One region of the Brevibacillus parabrevis genome, then DNA from elsewhere that is predicted to be linked to it. Evidence: predicted binding sites of a transcription regulator. Region 1 holds the regulator's gene; each other region holds the start of a gene.

The links. The regulator LexA, encoded in region 1, represses DNA repair genes until DNA is damaged. The targets are predictions, from matches to a motif close to CGAACATATGTTCG.
Region 2: a site for LexA is predicted at 5,691-5,704, ahead of IRJ17_RS15450 (DNA polymerase IV). Genes of this name have one in related genera too.
Region 3: a site for LexA is predicted at 2,155-2,168, ahead of ruvC (crossover junction endodeoxyribonuclease RuvC). Genes of this name have one in related genera too.

The regions. Positions count from the first base shown of each region.
Region 1 is NZ_CP064090.1:3,491,918-3,501,662, reverse strand. Features, by position in the region: gene IRJ17_RS16875 (alpha/beta hydrolase) at 1-76, shown strand, start outside; gene IRJ17_RS16870 (hypothetical protein) at 98-292, opposite strand; gene IRJ17_RS16865 (peptide ABC transporter substrate-binding protein) at 432-2,075, opposite strand; gene ltaE (low-specificity L-threonine aldolase) at 2,325-3,362, opposite strand; gene IRJ17_RS16855 (HesB/IscA family protein) at 3,494-3,796, shown strand; gene IRJ17_RS16850 (HelD family protein) at 3,856-6,096, opposite strand; gene crcB (fluoride efflux transporter CrcB) at 6,134-6,499, opposite strand; gene IRJ17_RS16840 (DUF896 domain-containing protein) at 6,596-6,793, opposite strand; gene yneA (cell division suppressor protein YneA) at 6,886-7,221, opposite strand; gene lexA (transcriptional repressor LexA) at 7,534-8,157, shown strand; gene IRJ17_RS16825 (DUF456 domain-containing protein) at 8,204-8,689, opposite strand; gene IRJ17_RS16820 (DUF4269 domain-containing protein) at 8,816-9,385, shown strand; gene IRJ17_RS16815 (CD3324 family protein) at 9,721-9,745, shown strand, end outside.
Region 2 is NZ_CP064090.1:3,219,137-3,228,881, reverse strand. Features, by position in the region: gene IRJ17_RS15480 (ABC transporter ATP-binding protein) at 1-1,129, opposite strand, end outside; gene IRJ17_RS15475 (ECF transporter S component) at 1,133-1,732, opposite strand; gene IRJ17_RS15470 (helix-turn-helix transcriptional regulator) at 1,977-2,948, opposite strand; gene IRJ17_RS15465 (hypothetical protein) at 3,121-3,402, opposite strand; gene IRJ17_RS15460 (YolD-like family protein) at 3,675-4,025, opposite strand; gene IRJ17_RS15455 (YhjD family protein) at 4,022-4,411, opposite strand; gene IRJ17_RS15450 (DNA polymerase IV) at 4,408-5,649, opposite strand; gene IRJ17_RS15445 (AraC family transcriptional regulator) at 5,812-6,690, opposite strand; gene IRJ17_RS15440 (VOC family protein) at 6,826-7,197, shown strand; gene IRJ17_RS15435 (GNAT family N-acetyltransferase) at 7,219-7,704, shown strand; gene IRJ17_RS15430 (hypothetical protein) at 7,715-9,274, opposite strand; gene recG (ATP-dependent DNA helicase RecG) at 9,433-9,745, opposite strand, start outside.
Region 3 is NZ_CP064090.1:5,032,301-5,042,045, forward strand. Features, by position in the region: gene ruvB (Holliday junction branch migration DNA helicase RuvB) at 1-975, opposite strand, end outside; gene ruvA (Holliday junction branch migration protein RuvA) at 980-1,597, opposite strand; gene ruvC (crossover junction endodeoxyribonuclease RuvC) at 1,594-2,094, opposite strand; gene IRJ17_RS23190 (hypothetical protein) at 2,219-2,410, opposite strand; gene IRJ17_RS23195 (hypothetical protein) at 2,545-3,636, shown strand; gene IRJ17_RS23200 (BofC C-terminal domain-containing protein) at 3,694-4,263, opposite strand; gene IRJ17_RS23205 (bifunctional 2',3'-cyclic-nucleotide 2'-phosphodiesterase/3'-nucleotidase) at 4,520-6,508, shown strand; gene IRJ17_RS23210 (phosphotransferase) at 6,569-7,597, opposite strand; gene IRJ17_RS23215 (LysM peptidoglycan-binding domain-containing protein) at 7,609-9,030, opposite strand; gene pheA (prephenate dehydratase) at 9,147-9,745, opposite strand, start outside.

The DNA of each region.
Region 1 (9,745 bases):
CAACCACGTCTGGGGCTTGTGGCAAAAAGAACTCCCCGATGCTTTGCGTCACTTTTTTCCGCCGCCGTTGATTTAGGCGGACACGCACATCCGCTGTTTAGAGTGAACCGTTGATTTCCTTGATGTCTTCATATCCGTAGTAACGGCCATCTACCATGAAAATCCCTTGGTGGGTGGCTTTTTCAATCTCCCCTGCCACTTGGCGGGCATCCTGGAGCACAATGTTGACAATCTTGCTCTCATCGCGTTTCATCTGGTTCTGCAGTCTTTCACGCTCTTTGGCCGATATCATGTCTATCCCTCATTTCCTTCCATAGTCAATGGCTATAGTATTTCTTTGGGAGTGCGGAATTACACGCGCTGAACAGAGAAAACCCCCTTCATGCCGCCGGTCTGATCGTTGGCACAAAGGGGGTTCCTGCCTTTTTCGTTTACTTTTCTACGGTAGTGTATTTAAAGTCTCTGCCGCCGAACGGATTCAGAAGCAGACCTTTGACCTTGTCGTTTTGAATATACGGGCGCACGCCATAGTAAATCGGGGCAATCGGCATCTCGTCCATCAAAATTTGCTCGGCTTGCTGCATGATCGCATTGCGCTTCGCTGTATCCAGTTCCAGATAGCTGTCCACGATCAGTTTGCGGTACTGTTCATTTTCCCAGGCGGCGTCATTCGTTCCGACTGTCTTGTCTTTGAAAATCTCCAGGAAGTTGATCGGGTCGTTGAAGTCCGCTCCCCAATTCCGATAGGCAAACTGATAATTTTTGGAGCGCTTGTTTTGCAGGAATACCTTTTCTTCCAGCCCGCTGATCTTCACCTCTACGCCGAGGTTTTTCTTCCACTGATCCTGAAGCGCTTCCGCCAGTTTCTTTTGCCTGTCATCCCCTGTTCCGTAGGAGAAAGTAAATTCCGGCATCGCTGTCAGCCCCAGCTCCTTCAAGCCTTCCGCCAAAAGCTGCTTGGCTTTCGCCGAATCTTCTTGGAAATAATCATTGCCGCTGAGCTTCATCGACGGCGGAACCCAGGCATACGCAGCGGGCACACCCGGCATGACGATGCCGTCCACCAGCGGCTGGCGCTCAATCGCATACGAGAACGCCTGACGAACTTTTTTGTTCGTAAAAGGTGGCTTTGTGGTGTTGAATGTCACGGCTACCGTGTTTGGATACGGATCGAGGACAATTTTGCCTTCGTCATGCAAGCTTTGCAGCAAATCTACAGGGAGCGTATACGTCGGATGGCCTCCCCAATCCAGATCGCCCGAATCGAACAGAGCTTGCGCTGTATTGGTATCGGTAATCATGCTCCAGACGATCTTGTCCAGCTTCACTGCACCTTTGTCGTGATAGTTGTCGTTTTTGACCAAAACCAGCTTGTTTTTGTGTTCCCACGTTTCCATTTTAAACGGCCCGTTTCCGATGTAATTTTCCGGAGATGCCGCCCAGGCCGGGTTAGTTTCCACTGTTTTTTTGTGCAGCGGGAACAGCGTCGGGAAAGCTGTCAGCTCGTAAAAGAACGGCGCTGGCGAGTTCAGCTTGACTTCCAGGGTATGATCGTCGATCGCTTTCACCCCGACATCATCCTTGCTGCCTTTGCCTGTATTAAATTCTTCCGCTCCTTTGATGAAATAAAGCATGTAGGCGTATTCCGATCCTGTTTGCGGGTCGAGATTGCGTTTCCAGGCAAACTCAAAATCGTGTGCCGTTACCGGATCTCCATTCGACCAAAGCGCGTCTTTTTTCAGTTGGAACGTATACGTCAGCATATCTGGCGAAACCGAATACGTTTCAGCCATCGCGCCCGCAATTTTCCCGTCCGTCCCATAACGTGTCAGACCCTCGAAACAGGCCGTAATGACGTCAAAAGAAGTTCCATCTGAAGCAAGTCCCGGGTCGGCCGTAGGCGGTTCTCCCCCATCTGCGTTCCAGTTCAGGACCATTTCTTTCGCTTTGGCTGTGTCTGTTTTGGGTGCTTCGGTTCCCTTGTTGTCTGTAGCTGTTGGCTGCGCTGTGCTACATCCAGTTACTAATTGAAAAATCAGAAAACTAGCCAAAAGTGCGCCCATTCGCTTTTTCAAATCTGGCATCCCCCTCGTCTGTATCGAGTTCGCGATGATGACTGAAAGATAGGCTCCAACTCATCATTATGCTATCGCATTACAGTGAGAAAGGAACTGGACGACTTGGTTAAAAATATTCTCTTTATTCCGAAAATTTTTGTACAATTTGTCGAAAGTCGGCCGCAAGTGAACGGTGCAATCAGAACAAGCCAATCCGCTCCCCGATTCAAGCAGACTGGCTTTGCCCATGCTTGGTGCCCGCAACAATTATCCCGAAACCTTCGCCGTGCCAATGAGCTCTTCCACGATTTCCAGCACCCTGTTTACTTGCTGCTCATCAATGTGGCGATGAGTGGTAAAGCGGATCACGTATTCATCGAAGTCGACTGCCAGGACTCCTTTGTCTGCAAGACGCTGCAAAAAGGCAACTGCCGTCTCCCGGATCGAATCCGTCTTCACCAGCACGATGTTCGTCTCGACAGGCTCGACTTCGAGCGACAGCTTGCGGAACCCTTCAGCCAGTTGCTGCGCACGCGCGTGGTCTTCCGTCAACCGATCCGTCATCTGTGTCAAAGCCACGATTCCCGGCGCTGCCAAATATCCAGCCTGACGCAAGCCTCCGCCGAGTTTTTTTCTCCACCATCTCGCTTCTTCGATAAAGGCCCGATCCCCTGCCAAAAGAGAGCCTACAGGCGCGCTCAAGCCTTTGGACAGACAGACTTGGACGGTATCGGTGTGCTGGCTAAGCGCAGACACAGGCACGCCCAGAGCTGCCGCCGCATTGAACAGTCGTGCGCCATCCAAGTGAACGGGGATGTTGTGCTTTTGCGCTACCTCATGCACGCCCTTCATTTGCTCGATCGTAACGACCGCGCCGCCCGCCCGGTTATGTGTATTTTCGATACAAACCAGCTTCGTGCGCGGAAAATGAATGTTGTTGCCGCGAATCGCCTTTTCCACATCTACTGGACGCAGGGCGCCCCGTTCTCCCGCCAGCGTCCGTGTCTGCACACCAGCCAAAGCCGACATCGCGCCGCCTTCGTAATAAAAAATATGAGAATCCGCTTCCGCAATGACCTCATCGCCGTTCACACAGTGCGTCAACACGGCAATCTGATTGCCTTGCGTGCCGCTTGTGACAAACAAAGCCGCTTCTTTCCCCAGCAGCTCGGCTGCAATCTGTTCGAGTCGGTTAACGGTCGGGTCTTCCCGGTAAACGTCATCGCCCACCTCGGCATCTGCCATGGCCCGAAGCATCGCCTCAGTCGGTTTTGTGACGGTATCGCTGCGCAAATCAATCTTCATGAAAGCGTCCCCTTTTCGCAAGTTTGTCTAGCAACTCTATCACCCAGAACACTTTCCACATTGCATCTGCATTTCCCTCTTTGCTAAGATGGAGAAGAAACTCACATACATACAGTTAGGAGACTTGACCTATGAAGGTAAAGATTACCAAAAATGCAGCGAAGCAGCTCGGCACAATCATGGAACAAGAAGCAGACAAAGACCTGAAGCTGCGTGCCTATATCACTCACGCGCACGGTGACCATGCGCACTACGGTCTTGCTCTGGACAAGCCAACCGAAGAGGATGTAGTTGTTTCCACCGACAAGGAAATTGACGTCATCGTGAAAAAAGACGAGCCATTGCTCGATGGCATCATCATCGACTACTTGTTCCTGCCACAGGAAGGCTTCGTCATCACCAATCCGTCCAAAGGAAATACAGGCGACCATTAATCGGTTCAGCCCGGAAAAATCCCCTCTGCTGTTATTCAGTCAGAGGGGATTTTTCCTGTTCACGCCTGCGTATATAGTTCTTGTACGAGGTTAGCTAAAAGCGGCGCTTCTTCGCCTGCCATCTGCGTCATCACCAGCCGGTGGACAGGTCTTGTCATCGCCACGTACAACAGCTTCGCGTCCCACTCGTTGTTTCGATAAGATGCAACATCGAGCAAAATCACGGCGTCAAACTGCAAGCCTTTTGTCAAATAAGCTGGCATTACCGTTACGCCGCCCGGAAACTGGTTGTCCTTGCTGCCGAGAAGCGTCAGATCGGCGATGCTTTCGGCAAGAGCCTTGTGCGCCTTTTTGCTCGCCAAAATCGTTTTGGTGACAATCGCAATCGTTTGAAAGCCTTCCTGTTGCAAGGCGGCGACTCGCGAACGAATATCGTCCCACAGCTCGGCTCTTGAATGGGCATGAACCATCACCGGCTTTTCCCCATGGCGCAAAACCGGCTTGGCGAGAACCGTCTCCGGCAGATCAATCTGTCGCAGCACCTCATTGGCGCATTGCATGATTTCGATCGTCGAACGATAGCTTTGTGCCAGCGTATAGTAGGCGGGACGAAGCTGCTCAAAAATGCCTTGCGTCAGCTCTTCCCACGCGTGAATGCCGCGATAGCTGTGGATGCCTTGGGCAATGTCGCCAACGATGGTCATGGAATTTCGCTTCGTCGCAAGCCCGATGACCGCAACCTCCAATGCGCTCAAATCTTGCGCTTCATCGACAACCGTATGATCAAAATGCTCCGCTTTGTTCATGCCCTCGATAATATGCTGCAAGTACAATAGCGGCGCGATGTCTTCCGGCTCCAGGCGCTCCTGTTCCAGCAGTGCGGCAGAAGAGGTGCTGACATCACGGATCACCTCGTCCGGGATCGCAGCCGGAGCGAGCTTGCGCAGCAATTCCTCCTCTGCAATCAACTCCCGATACGCCGCAAAAATATCCAGACGTGGAAAGCTGACCAGGTATGTATCCAAAATCTGTTCCAGCATTTTTTCAAATTTGGCCAGCCCTTGCTTGTCGAGATCGACTTTTCGTTCACGTAAATGCGAAAACAGCTGCTTGTTCATTTCCTGCTTCAAATGTTTGCGCAGCGCGTCTACCCTGCGCTGGTACGGCAACGCCCCGAACTGCTCCAGGAAAAATTGCCGGATCGTCTCTCCCGGAATGGAGAAGACTTGCTTCGTTTTGTTGTAAAGAAAACTCAGTTTCTTGAAAGGGATTCTCGTCTCAATCACGTAGCGAATGTATTGCTCCATCGCTTCCTTGCACGCCAGTGAGCCTTTGAAGCGCAGCCTGTTGCGAGTAATCTCCTGTTCACGCTGATCCTGACCTTCCTCAAAAAATAGCTGCAACGGCTTGTCGGGACTGACGATCCGCCAGCCTTTTGGCATGAGCGGTTTGACGAGCCGCGCCGCCCAATCCACAAATGTCGACTGCTGGACATCATCGACGCCGAGTTCAGGCAGCACTTCTGATATGTACGTAAGAAACATCCGGTTTGGCGCGAACACCATGAATTTTTTTGACATCATCGTATCCTGATAGTTGTAGATCAAGTACGACAGCCGATGCAGGGCGATAGTCGTCTTTCCGCTACCTGCCACCCCTTGCACGACGATCGGCCGATCTTTTTCCGCCCGGATGATCTCATTTTGCTCTGACTGGATCGTCGCCACGATATCTTTCAAGCGACTGTCATTGGCCATATTCAAATTCGCGTTCAAAAACTCGTCGATGAAACCTTCCTGCAAAAACTCGTCCGGATGCCCCATTTCCCGATTGATCGTCTCTTTCACCGCTCCATCGTAAATCCCGACAATCTCTCCGTCCTCAATCGCAAAGTTGCGCTTCAACCGCACCTCTCCACGGACAATCTCGCGCCCCATCCGGTAAAACGCATCCTTGCTCTCTCCGGAGTAATAGAGACTGGCAATGGGCGCTCGCCAATCCACGACAATCGAATCGAACGTATCACTGCGGACAATTCCGCGTTTTCCGATATACACCTGATCCAGCTCGTAAATCTCGTCTTTGAGAAAATCCACACGTCCGAAATACGGTTTGTCTCGCCCGTGATCTTCCAGATACCGCAAATCTTTGGCCTTGTTGTAGTTCACGACCTGTTTCACATAGTCATCGGTTGCTTCGTTAATTTCCTCACGCAGTTGAACAATCTCGTCGTCAATGAGCGCAATCGTCTCTTTCAGCTTGTTTTGTTCTGCTTCGTAATCGCGGTGCTGGGTACTCACACCCATCCCCCCTCTCAGCTTTATCCATTATTTTTTATTATTGCATTTGCCGGGCAAGCCAAATCCCTACGGCGCATGAGGACAGCCCGACCACGATACTCGCGAGTGCATACAGCGTCCCGCGCAGCCATTGCCCGTCGCCCCAAAAAGAAACAACCTCCAGAGAAAAGGTGGAAAACGTCGTGAAGCCACCCATAACCCCTGTGGTAAACAAAATATACACTTCGGGAGAAATGCCTCCCCGCTCTTTGCCGATCACAAACAACACGCCGATCAAAAATGAGCCGATGATGTTGGCTAACCAGGTGCCGATTGGCCACCCCGGCTGATTCGCCGCCAAAGACAACCAATAGCGAAACAATGAACCGACAGCACCGCCTACCGCTACAGCCACCCACGCCATCTGTTTTCCTCCTCTGTCGAATACCTGATAGTCATAAGGAACAAAAAGACACCCGAGCGTCAAGCAAGGATGTCTGCCTTATCAATACAAGTGAGCTTAATGTTTGGGACGATTCTCTTCAAGATCTTCCACATAACGGATGGAATCGAGATTCGCTTTCAGCGATGCCTTGACCGCATCAATGTACTTTTGTCGCAGAGCTTGCTGCTCTTGCTTTTCCTCATCGGTCAAACCAACCTCGCGCGATTTTTTGACCAGTTCGTTGATTCGTTTGATTTCCGCGTCAGATACCACGTACGGTTCCTCCCACCCAGTAGTAATGCCGTTTAATTATATCACATCAGGGCGAACTCGCAAGATGGAGACGAACCGGCAAGTGCTTTCTATCATTTCGGATCGGGAATGAGCAAGGTCTGTCCCGGATAAATCAGATTGCTCTGTAGATCGTTCGCCTCTTTAATATCCTGGATCAGATCGCGTACATCGACCGTCTCCGTTTGATGGCGGACTGCAATGGTCCACAAGCTGTCACCGTCGCGAACCGTCACTTCTGTTCCTTTTAGCGGCTCAGCGTGCGAAGAAGCAAACACCAGTTCGGTCAACAAGTAAAAAAAGAGAGAAAACGTAATCAGGAACAACAGGGCTTGGCCTCTAGTAATACCAAAACGGACGCGACGGGACGATTCTTTTTCAAAACGGTTAGGAATAGACATGACATTCATGGGATAACCTCCTACAAACATACGTTCTATAAGTTCGTACCCCAATCATAAATGAGAACATATGTTCATGTCAATACGAAAACCTGCCCCTTTGCAAAATTCACGCAGGTGACGGCAAGATGGCCAATTCCCCTTTTGGTATGGGACAATCCGCGAACAGCCATGCTTCTGGCTCGCACCAACCATTCGACAAGAAACGTTCTTTCGGGCAAAAATTCCTGTTCGCCTTTTTATCGAACTTATGTTTGTCGAACGCAAGCTCCCATGGTATAATATAGGAAAATATGTTCGAGAAATCAGGGGTGTCTTTTTATGTCAAAATTATCTAGCAGACAACAAGCCATCATCGAATTCATTCGGAAGGAAGTTCGCGACAAGGGTTATCCTCCATCTGTGCGCGAAATCGGCGAAGCTGTCGGACTGGCTTCCAGCTCTACCGTACACGGCCACTTGGCCCGCCTGGAAAAGAAAGGCCTGATTCGCCGCGACCCGACCAAACCGCGCGCGATCGAGCTGTTGTCTGAAGAAGATCGCTTCCAGGACAACTTCGAAGACTCCGTTGTCCGCGTTCCTGTCATCGGGAAAGTAACCGCCGGGCAACCGATCACGGCGATTGAGGACGTAGAGGAATACTTCCCGCTTCCAGAAAATATCGTGACTTCAGACAAGGTGTACATGCTGCGCGTGTCCGGAAACAGTATGATCGACGCCGGAATCCTCGACGGAGACTACGTCATCGTGCGCCAGCAGCATGTGGCAAACAACGGAGATATCGTTGTCGCCATGACCGAAGAAGACGAAGCAACCGTCAAGCGCTTTTTCAAAGAAAAAAACCACTTCCGTCTCCAGCCTGAGAACGCCACGATGGAACCGATCATTTTGGACGCCGTTTCCATCCTCGGCAAAGTCATCGGCGTCTACCGCCTCATTCACTAATTTCGCGGCATACAAAAAGGACAGCCATCGCTGTCCTTTTTTCTCTCTATCTGGCGAGGAAAAACCAGATAATCATGGTCACCTGCAACACTACTTTGACCACTGCGCTTCCCAAAAAGCCGATCAGGGAGCCAAAACCCGCTTTGACCGCCCGCTCGAAAGGCTGGTTCTGCACCAACAGCTCTACCAGCACGACGAAGACAAACGGCAAAACGATCATCCCGAATGGCGGAAACACGAAAATCCCGAGAAAAATCCCTGCGGCCGCCGCCACCGATGACCATTTGGAGCCGCCGTATTTTTTCACGAAATACATGTTGGTCAACAAGTCAGCGCCGTACAGCAATATACTGAATACCACCATTCCCCACCAGAAGGACGCTGGCAACCCCGCTCCCGGATCTGCTATGAAAAAGTGGTAGAGCAAAAAACCTGCCCACAGCAAAATCGTATCGGGTAACACAGGCAAAAATATACCTGCAATACTGAGCGCGAATAGCACCAAAACAACGATCCAGAGTAAAATATCCATCTGCATGCACTCCCCTCACATAGGTAATACGAGCAAAAGCGATTTTTGTTGCACACTTGTTTTCGCGAATCTATCATACTTGTTGCGACAAACATCTGCAAATACCGAAGGAAACAGGAGTTTTCTATGACGAGAAACTGGCGTGATCTCACCTATTTGCAAAACGGTACAGCAAAACAGCAAACAGCCGCACGAGCCATCGAACAAAGCGCGGTCTTGCAACGCCTGCAAGCTTTTGATCCGGTGCTCGCCGGAACGATTCCGCTCGACATCGATCTTGGCGACAGTGATTTGGACATCGTCTGCGAATGCTACGATCTTGAGCTGTTCGCCGAGATCGCCCGCAGCTTTTACGCAGACTGCGAAGGATACCAGGAAGCCCGCATGCCGGTACAAGCTGTGCCCACATGTCTTGTCTCCTTTTTTGCCCACGGCTTCTGGTTCGAGCTTTTTGCCCAAGCGCGCCCCGTCGAACAACAAAACGCGTATCGGCACATGATCATCGAACATCGCTTGCTGCAACTGGCAGGACCGAAAGCGCGGCAGCACATCCGCCAGCTCAAACAAAACGGCTTGAAGACAGAGCCAGCTTTTGCCTCCTATTTTCACATCCCAGGAGCTGACCCGTACCAAGCGTTGCTTGCGCTGGAGCCATGGACAGATGATCAGTTGCTTGACCTGATCGTCGGCCGATAAGCCGCAAAGATCGTGTTTTTTGAGTAACTTGGCAAAGCGCTCGCAAACATCTGCGCATGAAAATCGCTGCAAGATGATCTATAATGGAAGGAACTGCGCAGAGTTTGCGTACTGTACAGGAAGGTATGAATCGTGATCGAGGGGGTGTATGGTTGGTGAATGGATTCAGTTTGCCAGATACTGCAGCGTCTCATGCAAAGCCTGGAAATAAAAAGGCGATACTTTGCATGAGGTGGACAGTCGTTTAGACAATACATCGCCTACCGTTATGTATCTCATTTTTTATTTTCCGGCTTTGCCCCTTATTTGAATGCCAAAATAAGGAGCGAGCGAAAATGAAATATGCGAATGCAGCCAATA
Region 2 (9,745 bases), 270 kb from region 1:
GCAACAGCCCCATCAAGTGCAAAGCCAACGTCGTCTTCCCGGCGCCGTTTGCTCCCGCGATGGCCAACAGCTCGCCACTGGAGATGGTCAGCGCTCCCACTGATTTTTGCAGCACGCCCGAAGCGGCGCGGGACAGCATTCCTTCCCTGATCGCAAGCAGCGGGACGCCTGCTTCGTCTTCGGACGATGCGGAGCGTCCAGCGTCTGCCCTTTGCTCAGCGCACGCAGCGGGACGAGCGCCCTCCGACCAGCTTTTCTCTTGGATCAGGCTGCCAAAAGCAAAGCCGTTGCCCAGCCTTTTTCCGATCTGTTCCGCCACTTCATCCGCACAGAGCGCGACGGGCGACAGCCCCAACTCTTTGCTGAGCCGCACCGTCTCCGGCAAAAAGACGCCCTCTTCGCAGAGCCGCTCATAGCTTTCGGAAAAGACGCGTCGCGCTTCCCCTTCGGCGATTACCTCTCCTGTCTTGCCGAGCACAAGCACACGATCGGCCAATCCGATGCATTCGTCCAGATGGTGCTCCACGAGAACGAGCGCCTGCCGCCCGCCTTGCTTCAATCGCTCAATGACGGCGAACACTTCTGCGCGGCCTGCCGGATCGAGCAGCGCTGTCGGTTCATCCAGCACGATCACTTGCGGCTGCATCGCCAGCACAGAGGCAATCGCGAGCCGCTGCTTTTGACCGCCGGACAGGTGCTCCACTGCCTTTTTGCGCTGATCAGAAAGTCCTACTTCTGCCAGCGATTGCGTGATGCGCCGCTCCATCTCTTCGCGGTCCAGACAAAGATTTTCCAGACCGAAAGCGACCTCATCCTCCACCGTAAAAGCAACCAGTTGCGCTTCCGGGTCTTGAAACACCATCCCGACATGCATCGCCAGTTCCCCTACGGTTGCCTCGCTCGTGCTTCGCCCTGCTATCCGCACATCGCCCTCATAGCTCCCCTGGACGGCGTGCGGGATTAATCCGTTCAAGGTGAGGGCGAGCGTGCTTTTGCCCGCCCCGGATGCCCCCATGATGAGCAGCAGCTCGCCTGTTTGTACACGGAATGTCACGTTAGTCAGGACAGGCTGTTCGGCGGCATCGTAGCCGAAACAGACATTCCGCACATCCAAAACACCGTTATCCATCAGCTATCGCCCTGCTTTGTTCGCGAGGCTCACACGATAGTCCGTCAGCAAGCCTGCCTGCATCAGCGAATGGCACAAAGCGCGGGAGAGCCATGCAACCAAGGCGCAACTGACAGCCGTCACCGCGAACAAGCCGACCTGTGATCCAAATGACAGGTTCGCATAGCCTGTCAGCGGGTACTCGCTCAGGACTGCCAGCGCGCCTGTTACGGCGGCGGCTGTCAACATAAACCGTCCGCTGTACGTCCGATAGCGTGCAACGGCATAAGGCAGCTCGCAATACAATCCGTTGATCGCTTGCCCGATCAGCATCATCCAGCCGTAGGAGGTGAACGGAATCATTACCAGACCCGTTACCAGTTCAGCCAGCACGCCTGCTCCCGGTTTGCGGATAAGATAGAGCGCCATAAAGCCCGGCATCATGTAAAAACCGATAAGGACACGGGAATAAATCGGACCCGTAAGCGAAGTGGCCAGCATATACACGTAATTGACCCCGATAATGACGATGGCAAAAACCACTCCCAAAAGCCCGGCCATCAGCAAGTCTTTCGTTCTCCAAGCCCGTTGTACTCGGCCAGCGTTCTCCAAGCCTGCTTTCATTTTTTCACCTCTCCTGTGTTTGCTTCTCTCTTTTGCTGTTCCTTCTTTATCATAGAGTGAGGGGCAGCCTCTTTACCGCCATTTCGCGGAGAGAGACTGCCCCTAGAGGGAGAAAATGCCCGCAACAAAAAAAGACGCTCGCGATTGAACGTCTTTTTTGCGATGAAAAATGTCTCGCCGTTTTTCATGAAATGGGATGTGGCCGCTTGCGGTCAACAAAACGGTTGTGACTGTTTTGTTGCTTTTACGGTTTTTCCAGCCGCTTGCCGTACAAGCTAGGATTCACCCCGTACGTTTTGCGGAACAGCGAAGCAAAGTGGCTGAAGTTGCTGTAGCCTACGAGCAATGCCGCCTCGCTGACGCTGACCCGCTCTCTCTCCAGCAAAAGCTTGGCTTTTTCCAGCCGCTGCTGCCGCACGAAGCCGAACACTGTCGTTCCGAACACTTCCTTGAACCCGATTTTCAGCTTGTAGTCGTTGATCCCGACTTTTCTCGCCAGATGTATCAGGCTTGGCGGATGATCCAGCGTCTTTAGCAGGATGTTTTTCGCTTCATGGATGCTTTTGACGTCATCTGCCTTCAGCGAAATCCGCTGTTCCTTTTCCAGCTCCGCCTCCTGCAGAAACAGCGCCAACAGCTCCATGGCCTTGCCTTCTATAAACAGCTTCTTGATCGTTCCCCGATACGGATTGCTGATCACCTGCTCGATAATGTGCGTCATCCCAGGGGTGATCGTCGTTTCCAGCCTCGCAAACGACTGCTCGGGGCACGCGTTCATCGCTTCCAGCAGCTGGCTCCACAGCTTGTAGTCAAAGCTCAGCTCCAGATGGGAAATTCGCTCATGTTTCGGCATCTGGGCATGGCACGTCAGATCGTTCATGTAAATCAGCTGAGCGCTTCCTGTCTGTGAGCAAAACTCCTGCTGCCCGCCATTCACGGTCCAGTTCGCTCCGCTCTCGATATTGAAAGCCAGCTCCAGATGAGGGTACTTCATTTTCGTCTCCATCGAAAAAGTTTGGTGCAAATACATGTTGCTGTAATCGAGCCTCAGTCCCTCGCGCACCGCCACATGCCGATGGTACCCTTCCCCATAGTGCGACGGCAGATCGTGCAACCGCTCCATCCCGTCGATTTCCTCTGAGCGGGCCCATTCCAGCTGGTCCGTGATCACTTGATTGTACTCGGTAAACTCGGAAAACTCCGCTTGAATATGCATGTTCCTCATCCTTTTTGCCCCTCTTCTATGTCAAACGATTGGTACGCATTGCCTGCCACATTTTTCTTCATTATATTGATTTTGATTTTCATTATCAATTGATAATCACACAAAAAAACCTTTTCTGCCTCTTGTTTCCAAGGCTGAAAAGGTTTTGTCCGTTCGATTGCGCTTAGGCAGTGGTTGCTTTTTCTTTTGGTTTCGTCACGATGTGGTGACCGAGCGGCAGACCGCGTTGCTCCAGCTCTTCTGCTGTCACAATGTGGAGCGTCTCGCTCTTGCAGGGCATGGGCATCAATCCGCCCAAAGGGCTCATTACTCGTCCGATCGTGTCCGTCTCGATGAGCACGTACAAGCCTTTTTCCTCCAATTGCTGAATAAATTCCCCCCAACGCTTGGAAGTAATTTGATCGGCGTGCTTGGTGAACATGACACCCATTTCTTGTGCTAGCATGTAAAATCTCCTTTGTTCTATCCAGCAGTTATCTGCTTCAAATGATATCCTAACAATACAGGGAAACATCCTGTTCTGGCAAAAAGCGTTTAAGCCAAAAAAAGACGAAAAACGGTTGTTTTTGACCGCTTTTCGTTTCAGGAATCTCACTGCTTCTTTACACACATCGTTTCAGCGCGGCACGCTGTTTTTTGCCACTTGCTTTGCAAAAAGGGGCCTATTTTTGTCCATTTTCTGAATCCTCGTGCCCCTGTTCTTCCTGCATTTCCCGCTCAAAAACCCGAAGCCAGCTCTACTTGCAGCAAACACGCAAAAGAAAGCCAGTGAAACCCGTCGCCTGTCTTGAGCTTCAATCGCCGGGCCGCCTGATCGATATGTATGACGTGGGCAGACAAGTGCCGCGGCTCGCGTCCGTCAAAGTATGTCAGCTTCAAGAGGTTGTTCGCCTGAAATCCTTGCCAGATCAGCTCGCTCATCGCTCCCAACTGCTCCTGGTCAAGCTCGGGCGGCACGTACTTCTGCTCCTCTTCCTTGGCGCGCAAATACATTTCCCGATGTTCTGGGAGGACAAATCGGCTGGCTACAAACACATTCTCTTTTTTGGATACGCGCTTTTCTCTCATGCTCTCTTCTCTCCTCGCTGCTGATTTCGCATCCACCAATCGATCAGCTCCTGACACTCTGCCTGCAACATTTCAATGGTGTACCGGGCTTCCCGTACATATCCGCGCTGCTGGTAGTGCACCATGTACACGTGCCCCTCGCGCCTGGCGCGGACTACTGTGCAGTCGCGCTGCTGCAAAAGGCGGCGCATTTGCTGCTGCTGCCGCTCAGCCCAGCGCGACAGCTCCTGAAAAGCCCCATCGATCATGGCCTGGTAAGAGAGCTTTAACGGCACAAGCTGCAGCCGGCTCCAATCGACCATGACAGCCTGAAACAAAATGCCGAACAAAATGTACTGCCGGACAAGCTCGTACTCTTCCTCTTCTGTTGCCAGCGGAGTCGTCACTTGTAGTGCCCCCCGATCTTGCGTGCGCGTTCTTTCGCCTGACCAGCCTCCGTGACAGAGGCTGCCCGCAAAATCGCATCCGGGCCAAACCGCGTCCGAATCTCGTCGATCGTCCGGGCGAGCGAACGGCGTTTGTGGTTGTCTGTGAACAAATTTAGCTGCACGGCATGATCGGAAATCAGCTGCTCCAGGTTGATCCCGATACTGCGCACAGGCGTCTGCTGCCAATGGCGATCAAACAACCGGCAGGCTGCCTCGTACAGCTCCATGGCATCATTCGTCGCTTCTGCCAGCTTCATCTGTCGGCCAAAGCCTTCTCCTGCCGACAAGTTCGCCCCGCGGCAGCCAACCGACACGACGGAACCCATCAGCTCCTTTTTGCGGGCTCGCCTGCATACTTCTTCGCACAACTCCAGCAGCACGACCTTGATGTCTTTGGCCGTATGATAATCGCGCGGCAGCGTCATATGATGGCCGATCCCTTTTTGCGTGCCGTACACATCGAGGGAGACAGGCGAATCGTCGAGGCCATGCGCCGTACGCCACAGCACTTCGCCGTTCACTCCCCAGTGGCGGGTAAGCACATCTGGCGAGAGCTTCGCGAGCTGACCGATCTGGTAAATGCCCATCCGGTGAAAATGCCGCTTCATCCGCGAGCCTACGCCGAACATTTTCTCTACCGGAAGCTTCCAGAGCGTTTCTTCCAGCTCCTCGCGTTTCAGCCAAAAAATGCCGTCCTTCCGCTTTTTGGCGAAGTTGTCACAGGCCATTTTCGCGAGTACCTTGTTCTCCCCGATTCCTACCCGGCAGCGGATGCCCGTATCCGCCCAGACCCGTTTTTGAATCTGCGCTGCCAGCTGCAACGGGTCGCCGAACAAGTGAAGGCTCCCGGTCACATCGAGAAACTGCTCATCAACCGAATACGGCTCCACCTTGTCGGTAAACGATTCGAATATCGCGGTAATGTGCATGGAAATCTGGAGGTACATCTCCATGCGCGGACGCACGACTACGAGCTTGCGGCATTTTTGCTGCGCCTGCCACAGTGCTTCTGCCGTAATCACGCCGTACGACTTCGCAATCGGACAGGCTGCCAGCACTACTCCGCTTCGCCGCTGCGGATCTCCTGCGACCACAATCGGCTGATTGCGCAAGGCCGGATTGGCCCCTTTTTCAATACTGGCGTAAAAGCTCTCCATGTCGATCAAGAAGACGCACCGTTTGTTCGCATTGGGCATCACCATCATCCCCTAAACAAGAACTTATGTTCTTATTATAGCAAACGTATGTTCGTTTTTATACCTGACCCGCCGAAAAAAACATTGGTAATTATTTCTGCAAAAGAAACGCACACGCCAGCAGGTGTTTCGGCAAGCGTGTGCGAATCTGATACGAGGATGTTATTTTTTGACAACAGGAATCCAAATCTCGCTGCGAAATGTCGGCGAAGTCGTATCCTTGTCGGCATTCCACAGCAGTTCGGGACCTTCCGCCAGCTCGTAGCCGGAAGAGAGAAACCACTCGGCATAAATGCGGCCCCAGACGTCTTGCAGCGTATCGGGAAAAGGTCCTACGGCTTCAAATACCGCCCAGGTAGAGGCCGCCACTTCGAGCTTCGCGAAGTGCTCTGGACATTCCTTTGTCGTGGCCACGCCGATGTAATGATCCAGCTCTCCGTGCTCGCCCTGATTCAACCGCTTTTCGGAAAAATTCGTGGATGCGCTCAACAATCCTACAGGCTCGGCATTGGACAAAGATTTGAGCTGCTCGATTTTTTCAGCATCCAGCGAGGCCCACATCGCAGCAATCTCGGGATTCACCCCGTTGTACATCAACGGAACCCGTTTCTGCAAGCCGACGATGCGAAATCTCGCTTTCTCTTCTATACGATAGTTCATGACACTGCCTCCTTTGATAGACAGATGGAAGGTCATGCGCGGATAAGCTTTCAGCGACTGGCCGCTGGCTCTCGCTTCGGTGGGCGTTACCCCGTGCATGTGCACGAAGGCGCGGGCAAACGAATCCGGCGAGCTGTACCCGTACTTGATGGCGACATCAATGACTCTCACCCGCTCGTCTTTCAGCTCGAAAGCAGCCAGTGTGATGCGCCTGCGCCGGATGTACTCGGAAAGCGGAATGCCAGCCAGAGAGGAGAACATCCTTTTGAAGTGGTATTCCGAGCAGCAAGCCACGCGTGCGGCCTGCTTGACATCAATCTCGCCAGCCAGATTTTCCTCGATGTAGTCCAGAGCTTCGTTCCATTTTTGCAGCATATCCATCAACATGACCTCCCTCTCCACCAAAGAGTAACAGACATACCGCGAAGCGATCCGACATTTCGTGCCCGATGATGCAGGGTGGCTTCGCTACATGTAGCATCCCGATTCCCATACCGTACCGAAAGGAAGCGAATCATGCCCATGACCACTTCTCCTTCTCCGTTGCACTCCGAGATCGGAGCCATTTTCATCGCCGTCAGCGATATTGAGCGTGCGCGCGACTGGTACTGCCAGCTGTTGGGCCTGCCGAAAGACGGCGAGATTTCGTTTGGACACCTTTATTGCATCCCGATGAACAACGGCTCCAACCTGGTGCTGGACAGCAAAATTTTTCCCAAACGCACCCCTGATGATGCTCCGCTCTTTCACTTCAACACGACGGACATCGAAGCCTCCTATCGTTACCTGGAAGAGTTGGGGGTGGAGCTGGTCGGTCCGATCCAGCACGGACACTGGTTCACGTTCAAAGACCCGGATGGCAATCTGCTGATGGCAGCCAAATGCTGACAAAGAAAGGGGAAACCGACTGTGACGATCCGCCTGCGCCTTACCGTGCCAACAGACCTCCCGTTCGTTTGCGATGTGGAGCAAGCACCCGAAAACGCCCCTTTTCTCGTCGTCTGGAGCGAAGAACGGCATCGGGAAGCTCTTGACGATCCCGATATTTTGCACATGATCGCTGAAAAAGCAGAAACAGGCCACCCCGTAGGCTACGTCATCATCGCCGGGCTGGCCAATCCGCATGATTCAATTGAGCTGAAACGCATTACGATCGCAGTCAAAGGTCAAGGCTACGGCCGCAGCATCTTGCGCCAAATCAAGCAATGGGCTTTTCAGGAACGAAAAGCCCACCGCCTTTGGCTGGACGTCAAGGAAACAAACGACGTCGCCCGCACGCTCTACCTTTCCGAAGGCTTTCGCGTGGAAGGAACGTTGCGCGACTGCCTGAAGACCGGAGATACGTACGAATCTTTGCTTATCCTGTCCATGCTTGCCGACGAATACGAATCGTGATGATCGCGATTTAAGGAGCAAGCGTTCGGTCCGTCATCACGTACAACCATTTGCCATCCGCGCTTGCTCCCAGGATGGAAAGACCCGCAGGAAGGCCCGACACGAGCACGGACTGTGCTTTTGTATCGGCGTCAAACAAGTACAGCGATTGCTTCAAGTCGGTTTCCTGCGCGGCTTTTTCCCATTCCGTAAACAAAAAACGGTGCGTGCCCGGCAGCCAGAGACCATCGCCGCGCATGTCCATCAGCGGCACGTTGCCTTTGAACAGACCTGCGTTCCAGTACATTTGATACGCGCCATCCGTCGACTGCACATACCCGGACCAGGAATCGGCCGGAACAGGCGGTGTCCATGCGATGACCTTGCCGCTCTTCCACTCATAGCGCAGACGTATTTCCTCAAAGCCTGATTCTTCGCTTCTCATCGCGAACGTGGCGTAGCGGCCATCGTCCTGGAAGGCGACAGGCAAAATCTCCCCGTTGGACTCGCTCGTAGGCACCCATCCCTTGATCGCTCCAGGAATGCGCTTTTCCGTTCCCTTTTCCAGATCAAACACAACGAGATCGAGGTCTTTTTTCTGCTCGGCTTTCCCCACTGCCATCAGCAACTGTTTCTGATCGTAGCTGAAGCTCGCACCATGCACATACCCTTGTACTTGAACGCGAACGGCGCTGTCGCTTGGCGGAACAGTGATTCCTTTATCCGGCTGTGCATAGAAGAAGCCCCGGCGATCTGCGATGAAATCGCCTGCTCCACGATAGTTGTCCGCAAGCTCCACTGGGTAAAGGGTGCGTTCCTTTGTTTTTGTATCGTAAATCGAATAGAGCATCGGATACCGGGCGTCGCACTCGCAATATTTCGTGAAACGGCTCTGCAGCACGTACCGTTGCTCGCGGTCCAAAAACTTCATATTGGTCATGACGGAAAAGTCAGTCAGCTTCTCGCGCACTTTGCCGTCGACAGAGATTCGCCAAATTTGCGAAGGCGCAAGCACAACAGCGTGAAAAGCATTCGCTGCACCAATCACCGTGCCTTTTGTCGATTTGGCTCCCCCGGCACTCAGAACGTATTCCGTCCAATCCCGCTCTTTTCCGGCGGTAGCAGGAAGAGTTACCAGCACTTGCAACTGACGGTTGTTCAACCAGTGAAAAGCAAACGTCGGTTCAATGAACCCCAAACCTTCTCTCGCCGCCTCTTCTTTCGCGTGCTTGCGAATCATCGTCTCCACGCTTCCCCGGTCCATCTCCTCCCGGAAAAAGAGCGTGTACGACTGCGGAGTCGGTCCGACTACCGTGCGCAGCGGCGACTGCAACCGCGTGTCCTCATCTAATTGAATAACCACATCTGCTTTCATGCTTGCATAATCGTAAGGGCGCTCCTTTTGCTTCCAGTCATCCGCTGCCTTCGGTGTCGTGCCCGATGGTGCGGCTTTGCCGGACGAAGCGCCTGTTGCTGGATTTGTGCCCGTTTGTTTTTGTGCCGAAGAGGCTGCGGCCATGCTGCAACCCGTCATGATGATCAAAGAGAAGCCCAACGCGATGCTCATTCCCCGAAGATTTCGCAAAAACACAAAATTCGCCTCTCTCCCCAGTAAATTTTTATCCGTGAAGATAAGACGTTTATCCTTGCCATTTCGTCACATTTTTTTCCTGAAAAAAATCGTTTTATCACTAAAAAAGAGCCTCCCCCGCACACAAACGTGCAAAAGAAGACTCTTGCTTTCCATTTTTAATCAAAGACGATGCCATCCAGCACGCCTTCACGCTGCAAGTAATCGCGCAGCCACTGATGAGCTGGCTCCCGCCAAAAAGCGTCCTCGGCCACGAGTCTCGCGGTTTCCTGTCTGGCGACTTCCAACGCTTTGTAGTCGGCAAGCAAATCCGCGACTTTAAATTCCGGCAATCCGCTCTGCTTCGTGCCGAAAAAGTCACCCGGTCCGCGCAATTCCAAATCGCGCTGCGACAGCTCAAAGCCGTCCGTCGTCTCGCACATGACGCGCATCCGCTCTTTGCCGATCTCGGATTTCGGATCGGCGATCAAG
Region 3 (9,745 bases), 1.5 Mb from region 1:
ATGCTGGTACGCACTCGGGGTGAGCACACGTCCCCGCGGCGTCCGCTGCATAAAGCCGATCTGCATCAAATACGGTTCGCAAACGTCTTCTACCGTTTGCGCCTCTTCCCCGATGGTGGCGGCAATCGTATCCAGTCCGACCGGACCGCCGTCAAAGCGCTCGATAATCGCAAGCAGCAGCTTGTGGTCGATATGATCCAGTCCGCATGCATCTACTTGCAGCCGCTCCAGCGCTTCTTGCGCAATCTCTGTCGTGATGACGCCCTCGCCCTTGACCTGAGCAAAATCGCGCACGCGCTTCAACAGACGATTCGCCACGCGCGGGGTGCCACGCGAGCGTCTGGCAATCTCCTCTGCCCCGCCCTCACGAATGATGACTTGCAAAATGTCAGCAGCCCGCGACACGATAAACGTCAGCTCGGGAACCGTATAAAACTCCAGCCGGTTGACCACGCCGAATCGGTCGCGGAGCGGAGCGGAAAGCATCCCTGCTCTCGTCGTCGCTCCCACCAGTGTAAACGGCGGCAAGTCGAGGCGAACGCTGCGCGCACTTGGCCCTTTTCCGATGATGATGTCGAGCGCAAAGTCCTCCATGGCCGGGTACAGCACTTCCTCGACGCTCCGGTTCAGTCGGTGTATCTCGTCGATAAACAGCACGTCGCCCTCTTGCAAGTTGGTCAAAATCGCCGCCAGGTCACCAGGGCGTTCGATGGCTGGCCCGGATGTCGTGCGGATGTTGACGCCAAGCTCGTTGGCGATAATTTGCGAAAGCGTCGTTTTTCCCAATCCAGGCGGCCCGTACAGCAAGACGTGGTCCAGCGACTCTTTGCGCATTTTCGCCGCTTCGATGAAAATTTTCAAGTTTTCCTTCACATGCTGCTGTCCGATGTACTCATTCAAATAACGGGGACGGAGGCTCAGTTCCGCAGCATCCTCTTCCCAGTTCATGTGCGTCGTAATAATTCGCTGATCCAAAATCCTACCCCCTCATGAGCAGGGCAAGCCCTTGCTTGATGAGCTTTTCAACACTCTCGCCCTCTTTGGATTTCTCCGACAGCGCGTTTCTGATTTTTTGCAGCTCGCCATCCGAATAGCCGAGCGCCTTCAAAGCGTCGAGCGCTTCGTTCAACGCGGATACCGCCTGCTCGCCTGCCGTCAGATCGCCGGCTGCGACAGTCAAAATCGCCGATGGCGTATAGCCGACCAACTTGTCCTTGAGATCGAGAATAATGCGCTGTGCCGTCTTTTTGCCGATCCCGGGGAACTTGGTCAAGTATGTCACATTTTCTTGTTGCACGGCCATCACGAGCTGCTCAGGTGTAGCAGCCGCGAGAATCGCCAGGCCGCCTTTTGGCCCGATGCCGCTCACGTCGAGCAGCTTGCGGAACAAATCGCGTTCGTCGCGGGTCGCAAAGCCGTAGAGCAATATCGCGTCTTCGCGGACATGATGGTGCGTATACAGCTTCGTCTTGCTGCCCTCGTAGCGAACGAACTGGTACGGATTGGGGCAGAACAGGCGATACCCGATCCCTCCAGTCTCTACGACTATGTATTCTGAATCCAGGTAACAAAGTGTCCCTTCCACAAAATCAATCATTTTTGAACTCCTTCCGAGATGGAGATAAACGCCTTAAACTGTGCGTGCGTAATCGCAATCCCCAACGCATCCGCCACGTCATCCGGCTTTGGCACTTCTTTCAGCCGCAAGAGCAGCTTGGTCATTTCCTGGATTTGCTTCTTCTCTGCCCCACCGTACCCGGTCACCGCCTGCTTGACTTGCATCGGCGTGTATTCGTACACGGGCACCCCGGCAAGCTCTGCCGCGAGCAGGATGACGCCGCGCGCTTGCCCGACGGTGAAGGCGGTTGTCACGTTTTTATTGAAAAACAGCTTTTCTACTGACATTTCATCTGGTCGATACGTTTCCAGCAAGCTTTGCATCGCTTCAAAAATTTGTTTCAGGCGAAGCGGAACAGGCAAGCCTGCCTCTGTCTGAATGCTTCCATACTGGACGGGACGCAATTGGCTACCCTGCTTATCCAGAACCCCAAACCCAACGATCGCAATGCCAGGGTCGATTCCTAAAATGCGCATAGTCCACTCTCCGTAGGCTTAAGTTTCTACTCTCTACTGTATCACAAAGCGCCCGAAAAGCGAACGTGTATTTCCATGCAAAAGCCCGCTCCTGCTTGCGAGGAACGGGCCATACGGCGTCGCTTTAGTGTTTGTTCATCCCGAGTGTATCTGACACATCATGCTGCATGTGGGCATATTCATCCACACCGCTCTGCATTTGCTCCTGGATTTTGTTGATCTGCTGGTAATTGAGCTTGTTGTGTCCCTGATTCAACTGAACGTACAAACGCTGATGGAACTGGTCTTTGTAGCTACCTCTTGGCATGGTAGACATATGAAAAGACTCCTCCTTCGATCACCGTATGCCTACAGTATGGCGTGCGACCACAACGCTTATGATGCCAAGATTTACACCTCATTGCCCTGCTTTTGTCAAGACAACATAACTGGTGGAGGTGCTTTCATCCGGTGCGACACTTACGATTTGCTTTCGTATTCATCTGTCTTCTCCTGACGCTGTTGATCCCGGAGCCATCCGCCCAATCTGCCCATGCCAAAAGCAAAGAAGAAATCACGGTATCTGTCTCGGTCTCACCCGCTTCTTCCTTTCACTCCACGTTGACGTTTCGCGCCCAGCACTCGTTTGTGAAGCAGCTGCTGCGTGCAAAGACAGTCGCGGCCTATGTGAATCCATACTGGGTCCGCGCGACTCTTGTCGTGCACAATCGCTATTTCTTGTACGATCACGACGGGAATTTGTTTGAAAAGGAACGCCCGCTGCAATACATGCTGGGCGCAAACTTGAAACAAAAAATCGAAGATCTGGTAGCAAAAGTGGAAAGTGTGCACTACGCCAAAGCAACTCCGTGGGAACAAGTCAAGCAGACTTTCGGCCGCATGGAATACGCAACCGTCATCGACCTGGAAACAGGGGAACGGTTTCACGTCCAGCGCCGGGCGGGCAGTCGCCATGCCGATGTGCAACCATTGACACGTACGGATACCCAAACGATGAAAAAAATTTATCAGGGCAAATGGAGCTGGAAGCGCAGGGCGATTCTCGTGGAGGTCAACGGCGTTTATTTCGCCGCCTCGATGCACGGCATGCCTCACGGTGCGGGGGCTATCGCCGGAAACGACTTTCCCGGACACTTTTGCATCCACTTTTTTGGCAGCTCTACCCACAAACGCAAGGAGCCTGACCCGAGCCACAGCCTGATGATCCAAAAAGCTTCCGGCTCTCTGGCCGCGAACTTGATCGGGGCATCTGCCGAAGAGCTGGTCGGCTATTTTTTGACCGCCCTGCACGAACAGGACATTCATTCGCTGCGGATGACGACAGACGGCTTTCCGCTGCCAGATCGCCTGGCGCAAGTAGCATCGATTCGCAAAACCGAGATGGTCATCCCTGCCGATGAAAAAGGTCCCTTGCTGCTGGAAGTGCCCGTTCATCTGACCTACTTCACGCGGAACAACGACGAGCGCAAGGAAAAGTGGACGTTTGTCCTCCATCGCCCGGTTCCGTGGGACAGATGGCGCGTCATCGCGGTAGAGCTATAAGGCTATAAATATAGAAAAAAGCCGGAATCGCTCTCCGGCTTTTCCCTTCCCTGATGATCATGGCGAATCCAGTTGAAACTCCCCATACGTGGAAAGAATGCTGTTGTACTCCGCGAGATTGCGGATGCGAATGCCTCGCTTTAAGTTCTCCAGCTCTTCTTTGGGCAGATTCGCTTCCATTTTCTCCGTATTGATCCGGTAAAAAGTCTGGATGACGTCCTGTTCCGTTGGCACACCGTGAAACAAAGTCAGCATGCCGTCCGCTGACAGTCCGAAATGACCGTTTTCTTTGCAGGCAGGAGAAATGTCCTGCTCCCTTTTCATCAGGATCATCTTGGCGGCATCGGAAGTCACGATCTCCCAGCCTTTGTATTCTCCCATCGCTTGAGGGAGATATCCCGTGCCGACAGGACGCCGCTCTTCGTCTCGGACACCACACAAATAGCTTCGCGTCAATACAAGCTCATATGGCTTCCCTGTCACCTCGGCCGTCCTGCCTATGCCCGTGTACATCAACTGCGAAAGCCCCGTCCCTTTGCTTCCGCTGCCTGCCAGCAGGATGCCCAATACGACACCTGTGAGAAGCGCCGCGCTCCACGATGCGTACACCATCCATTTTTTTCGCATTGTTCGATGAACCCCTTCACAAGCTTTTTTTCTAGTGTCGCCATGTTGGATCGGGGCCATACATGAATCACTCAACATTCGTAATTGGCTAGAAATTCACTTCCACGAAACGACAAAACGAGGAAACATTTTATGATTTTTGTCAATAGCCAAAATTTAATAATCTTAACCTGCAATTATCTACCAATCTATTGATTCTAGTGATAAACTATTTTTGCTTGGTATTCATTGTGAACTTATGGAGGTCAATCAAAACATGAAAAAGGCAAACAAAAAAATGCTGACCGCTTTTCTCCTCAGCACTTCTTTAGTTGTCAGCGCTCTCACTTTCTCTACTACGCCTGTGAGCGCCGCAGCTAGTTCCACCCTGAAACTCCGCTTGCTCGAAACAACTGACATCCACACCAACATCGTGAACTATGACTACTATCAAGACAAGTCCACAGATGAATTTGGTTTCGCCAAAACAGCGACGTTGATCAAAAAAGCGAGAGACGAAGCGAAAAACAGCATTCTCATCGACAATGGCGACCTGTTGCAAGGAAACCCGCTCGGCGACTATGTTGCTAAAATCGATCCTTTGAAAGACGGAGAAACTCACCCGGTTTACAAAGCGATGAACCTGTTGAACTACGATCTGGGCAACATCGGAAACCACGAGTTCAACTTCGGCTTGGAGCACCTCGATCGCAGCCTGAAAGGTGCAAAATTCCCTTACATCAACTCCAACGTCTACATTGACGACAAGGATAAAAATCCGGACAACGATAAAAACATGTTCACCCCTTACCAAATTCTGGAGCGCAAATTCAAGGATGAGAGCGGAAAAGAAGTGACGCTGAAAGTCGGCGTAATCGGATTTGTACCTCCGCAAATCATGCAGTGGGACAAAGCGAACCTGGAAGGCAAAGTCATCGCCAAAGACATCGTGGAAAGCGCCAACAAATTCATCCCTGAAATGAAGAAAAAGGGAGCAGACATCATCGTCGCGGTTCCTCACTCTGGCATCGGTCCTGTTGAAGGCGGAGCGAACCTGGAGAACGCCAGCTACCAATTGAGCAAAATCGATGGCATCGACGCCATCCTGTTCGGCCACTCCCACCTGGTATTCCCGGGTCCTGGCTTTGAAAACATCCCTGGCGTTGACGGTACAAAAGGCACCATCAACGGCAAACCGGCTGTAATGCCTGGCTACTGGGGCAACAACCTGGGCGTGATCGACCTGACACTCACCCAAGAAAACGGCAAATGGAAAGTAACGGAATCCGTTACCAAAACCGTTCCAATCTACGACAAAACAAACAAAGCGTCCCTGGCTGATGCAGACAAGGCCGTACTGGACGCTGTAAAAGAAGATCATGATCACACAGTGGAATGGGTGCGTTCCGCAGTAGGGAAAACATCTTCCCCTATCTTCAGCTACTTCGCGCTGGTGCAAGATGACCCATCCATCCAGATCGTGACCAATGCACAAAAATGGTTCGTTGAGAAAAACGTGAAAGGTACCGAATACGACGGCATTCCAGTGCTGTCCGCAGGAGCACCGTTCAAAGCGGGCGGCCGCAACGGCGCAACTTACTACACGAACATCCCTGCCGGCACAATCGCCATCAAAAACGTATCTGACCTGTACATCTATCCAAACACGTTGAAAGCTGTCCTGATCAACGGTTCCCAGCTGCAAGAATGGCTGGAGCGCTCCGCTGGCCAATTCAACCAGATCGATGTGAAGAAAACAGAAGAGCAACCGCTCGTAAACGAAGCATTCCCAACTTACAACTACGATGTAATCGATGGCGTAACCTATCAAATCGATGTGACTCAACCATCCAAATACGCTGTAGACGGCAAGCTGGCTAACAAAGATGCCAACCGCATCAAAAACCTGTCCTACAACGGCAAGCCTGTCAAACCGGAAGACAAGTTCATCGTCGTAACGAACAACTACCGTGCAAGCGGCGGCGGAAGCTTCCCAGGTCTGGACGGCAAAAACATCATCATCGATTCTCCAGACGAAAACCGTCAAGTTGTCATCGACTACATCTTGAGCCAAAAAGACATCAACCCTGCGGCTGACAACAACTGGACATTTGCGCCAATCAAAGAAAAAGTGAACGTAACCTTCACTTCTTCGCCAGATGCGAAGCCATTTGCAGAAAAAATGTCCAACCTGAAATTCATCAGCCAACTGGAATCCGGTTTCGCCAAATTCTCCATCGACTTGTCCAAACCAGCTTCCAAATAAGCTTCGACGCAAGACAAACATCCCTCATGATCGAGGGATGTTTTTTCTTGCCAAAATCGGTTATCCGACAAAATGATATTCACCCCAGGGCGAACGCTGGAAGATGCGCTCCCCATCGTTCAAAAATTGTTGGCGATTTTGGGCAAGTCTTCCCTCCAGCATCACCAGCTGCAAAACGCCGCGCATATGATAACCGGGACGCCTGCTATACAGCCCGGTCACCTCGCGCAAAAAATTGTCCGGATAACGGAGCAATTGATGAACCGCCCAAATCTGGGTGTCGCTCAAGTAATTGATTTTACTGTATGCCTCCATCGCCTCTACGAACGATTCCATCCGATATTCCTGCATCAACAGCATGCGCGACATCAGCTGGACGAGATCGACAAGCTGGATGTCGTGTCCGACCGTATCCAGATCGATCAAATAGCAATTCCCTCGCTGCGTCAGCAAAAAATTGTGGCTGGCGACGTCGCGATGCGCCAATGTGCCTCTTTCCATCGCCATATACATTTCCGGAATCAGCGGAAGCTTGTGGGCGGATTGCAGCAGTTGCTGACCGTCACGCAGCACCTCATCGGCAGCGTGGGCAATGACTTGCTCCAGTTTGTTTTGCGGGCCGTTTTGCTCAATCATCCACGTCAGTCGTTCAAAGTATTCCATCCGACTCTCCCACTTGTCGAGCAAGGCTGGCTTGCCCTCGTAGGCATAGGAATGAACGACAGGGAAGCCTTGAGCCGCGACATGAAACCGCGCCAACGTCTCTGCTGTCTTTTTCACATCAAAGAGTGACGCGTTATCCGCTTCCTCGCCATCAATCAGCTTCATGATGGTGTAATAGCGATCCTCGAAAGGAAATATTTTGGCACCCTCGGTAGTTGATACGTAGTGAACTGTGTGAACAAAGCCTTTTTGCCTCAAGGCGTCGGCTAACTCCGTGACCCATACTGCTTTTTCCAACTGCTTATACCCTTTGATGATCCAGTGTCCCCGGTCTGTTTTGAGCAGATTGACATTCCTCTTAGGCTTAACCCCGTGCACCTCACAACGAAAAGCTTTTTCGATCGCTGGTATGAGTCCTTTGTTCATAACCGTCCCTCTCAGTACGAAGAGGATTCATCGAGTCCGTCTCCCCAGTTAGGCCATGCGCCTTGTTCCGGCATGGAAGCGACACATTGGGAAGGAGGGAACATCATGTTGTTGTGAAACGGCTGCGGGCCACGGCTGCTTTTCGCGCTTCTGCGCCTTCTCAATTCCGGGCTGTCCGAGGAACACTCACATGATGAAGACGATGATTCCACTGGTTCTGGGCATACAGGCAACTGCGGATGCGGCCGTCTTGGCGGATGCGGTGGCGGTGGCGGCGGAAACGGCATGGGCATCGGATAGAGCGGCATAGGGAACGGCATTGGTCGCATCATCGGCGGCATCATTGGTGGCATTGGTGGTGGCGGTCCGAATGGCATCATGCCCATCCCCGGAAATGGCGGCATCATTTGCCCCGGACCCATAAATGGCCGATAAGGAAACATCGGCTGACCAGGGCCGCCAAACGGTCTTTGGGATGGCATTGGCCCCATCTGTTGAGGGCTTAGTAGCTGCTGCCTGCCAGGAGGCATTGGCTGTTGCATCCTCGGTGCGGCACACGGTGGGCATGGTCGCACGGGCGGGCATGGCCTAAGCTGCGGCGCAGGCGGCATGAATGGCTGCATAGGACGCTGCTGCATGGGCGGCATTGGTTGCATTGGACGAACCTGTGCGGGCGGCATTTGTGTAAACGGCCTCACTTGGGCTGGCGGTCGGGTTGGTTGCACCTGCACAGGCGGGCATGGCGGGCACATGATAGCTGGCGGTGTTTGCGGCTGAAATGGGCTGATCTGTGTTGGCGGCATCGGCGGTATGTTCGGCATCCCGATGTTTGGCGGACTAGGCGGCTGGTAAATGTACGGACTGACCTGTGTTGGCGGCGCAGGCGGAACGAACGGCCGTGTAGGTGTCGGCAGTGCCGGCGGACTCGTAGGCTCCGACATGATATTCGGCGCTGAAGGCGCAGGCGGAAGCACCCTTTGCGGCTGCAAAGTCGGCACAGGTGTAGGTGCAGGCGTTGGTGTGGGCTGGATCGTCTCCGGAGACACGAGTGGGCCTGGAGACGCTGGTGGCCGCTCCTTTGCCGGAGGTGTAGACGGCGCTTCCTGCGTGATTCTCGTTTCCGATTCGATTTGCACTTCTTCCTCAGGCTCAATCGGCCGCCGCTCAATTTGTCTCGGCACTTCCTCCGACTCTGCTTCTGTCCGCGGACGTTCTTTTACATATGGAGCTGCCTCACTCATCGGATGAGGCGTTGTTCGTGGCTGGGGCCTGACAGGAACGCTCTTCGTCGGGATTTTGATTCTTGCTCCTGGATAGAGCGTGTCGGGAGTTTTGACCTGGCTGTTTAAGCGAAGCAGTTCCTTGTAATCGACGCCATATCTTTTGGCGATCTTCCACATGCTGTCGCCCTTTTGTACGATGTGAATCCTCAATGTTTCTCCTCCCTTGCGTAAAAACTCCCTACCATGGTATGCACCCATGGGCTTTTTGCTCCTTGGCGGCCTTCGCTTTTACGCTTGCAGGGGAGAAAAAAGAAAGAAGCCAATTTTTACAAATTGGCTTCCAGCTTGGCTCCTTGCATATAAAACGGATACGTTCCCAGCTGACGCACCTGACAACCGATAGCTTCAATCTCGGCAAATGCGCCCGGCAAGAGGACATCGTCCATTTTTTGCTCGATATCGATGACAAAGTAGTAGCTTCCCAGCGCTTTTTTCGTCGGCCGGGACTCAATCCGCGACAGGTTGACCTTTCTCCAGGCAAACGCGGCCAACACTTGATACAGCGCACCAGGGAAATCTTCCGGCAGCGTGACAAGTATCGTCGTTTTCTCGCGTGAGGACGCCTGCAACTCCAGCGGCTCCGTGCCGACCAGCACAAAACGCGTGTAGTTATTCGAATAATCTTGAATTTGTTCGCGGGCGAACTCCAGCGGGTAAATCTCCACATTCAGCTTCGTGCCAACAGCAGCCCACGGCTCCTCGGGATGCTCGCTCACCGTTTTTGCAGCCAGTGCCGTGCTGTTCATGTACTCGATCTTGGCGTGCGGCAAGTTTTCCCGCAAGAAATTGTGGCTCTGGGCAATCGCTTGCGGGTGCGACAACACTTTTGTGATTGCAGACAAAGGCAAGGCTTGCTCTCTTTTGG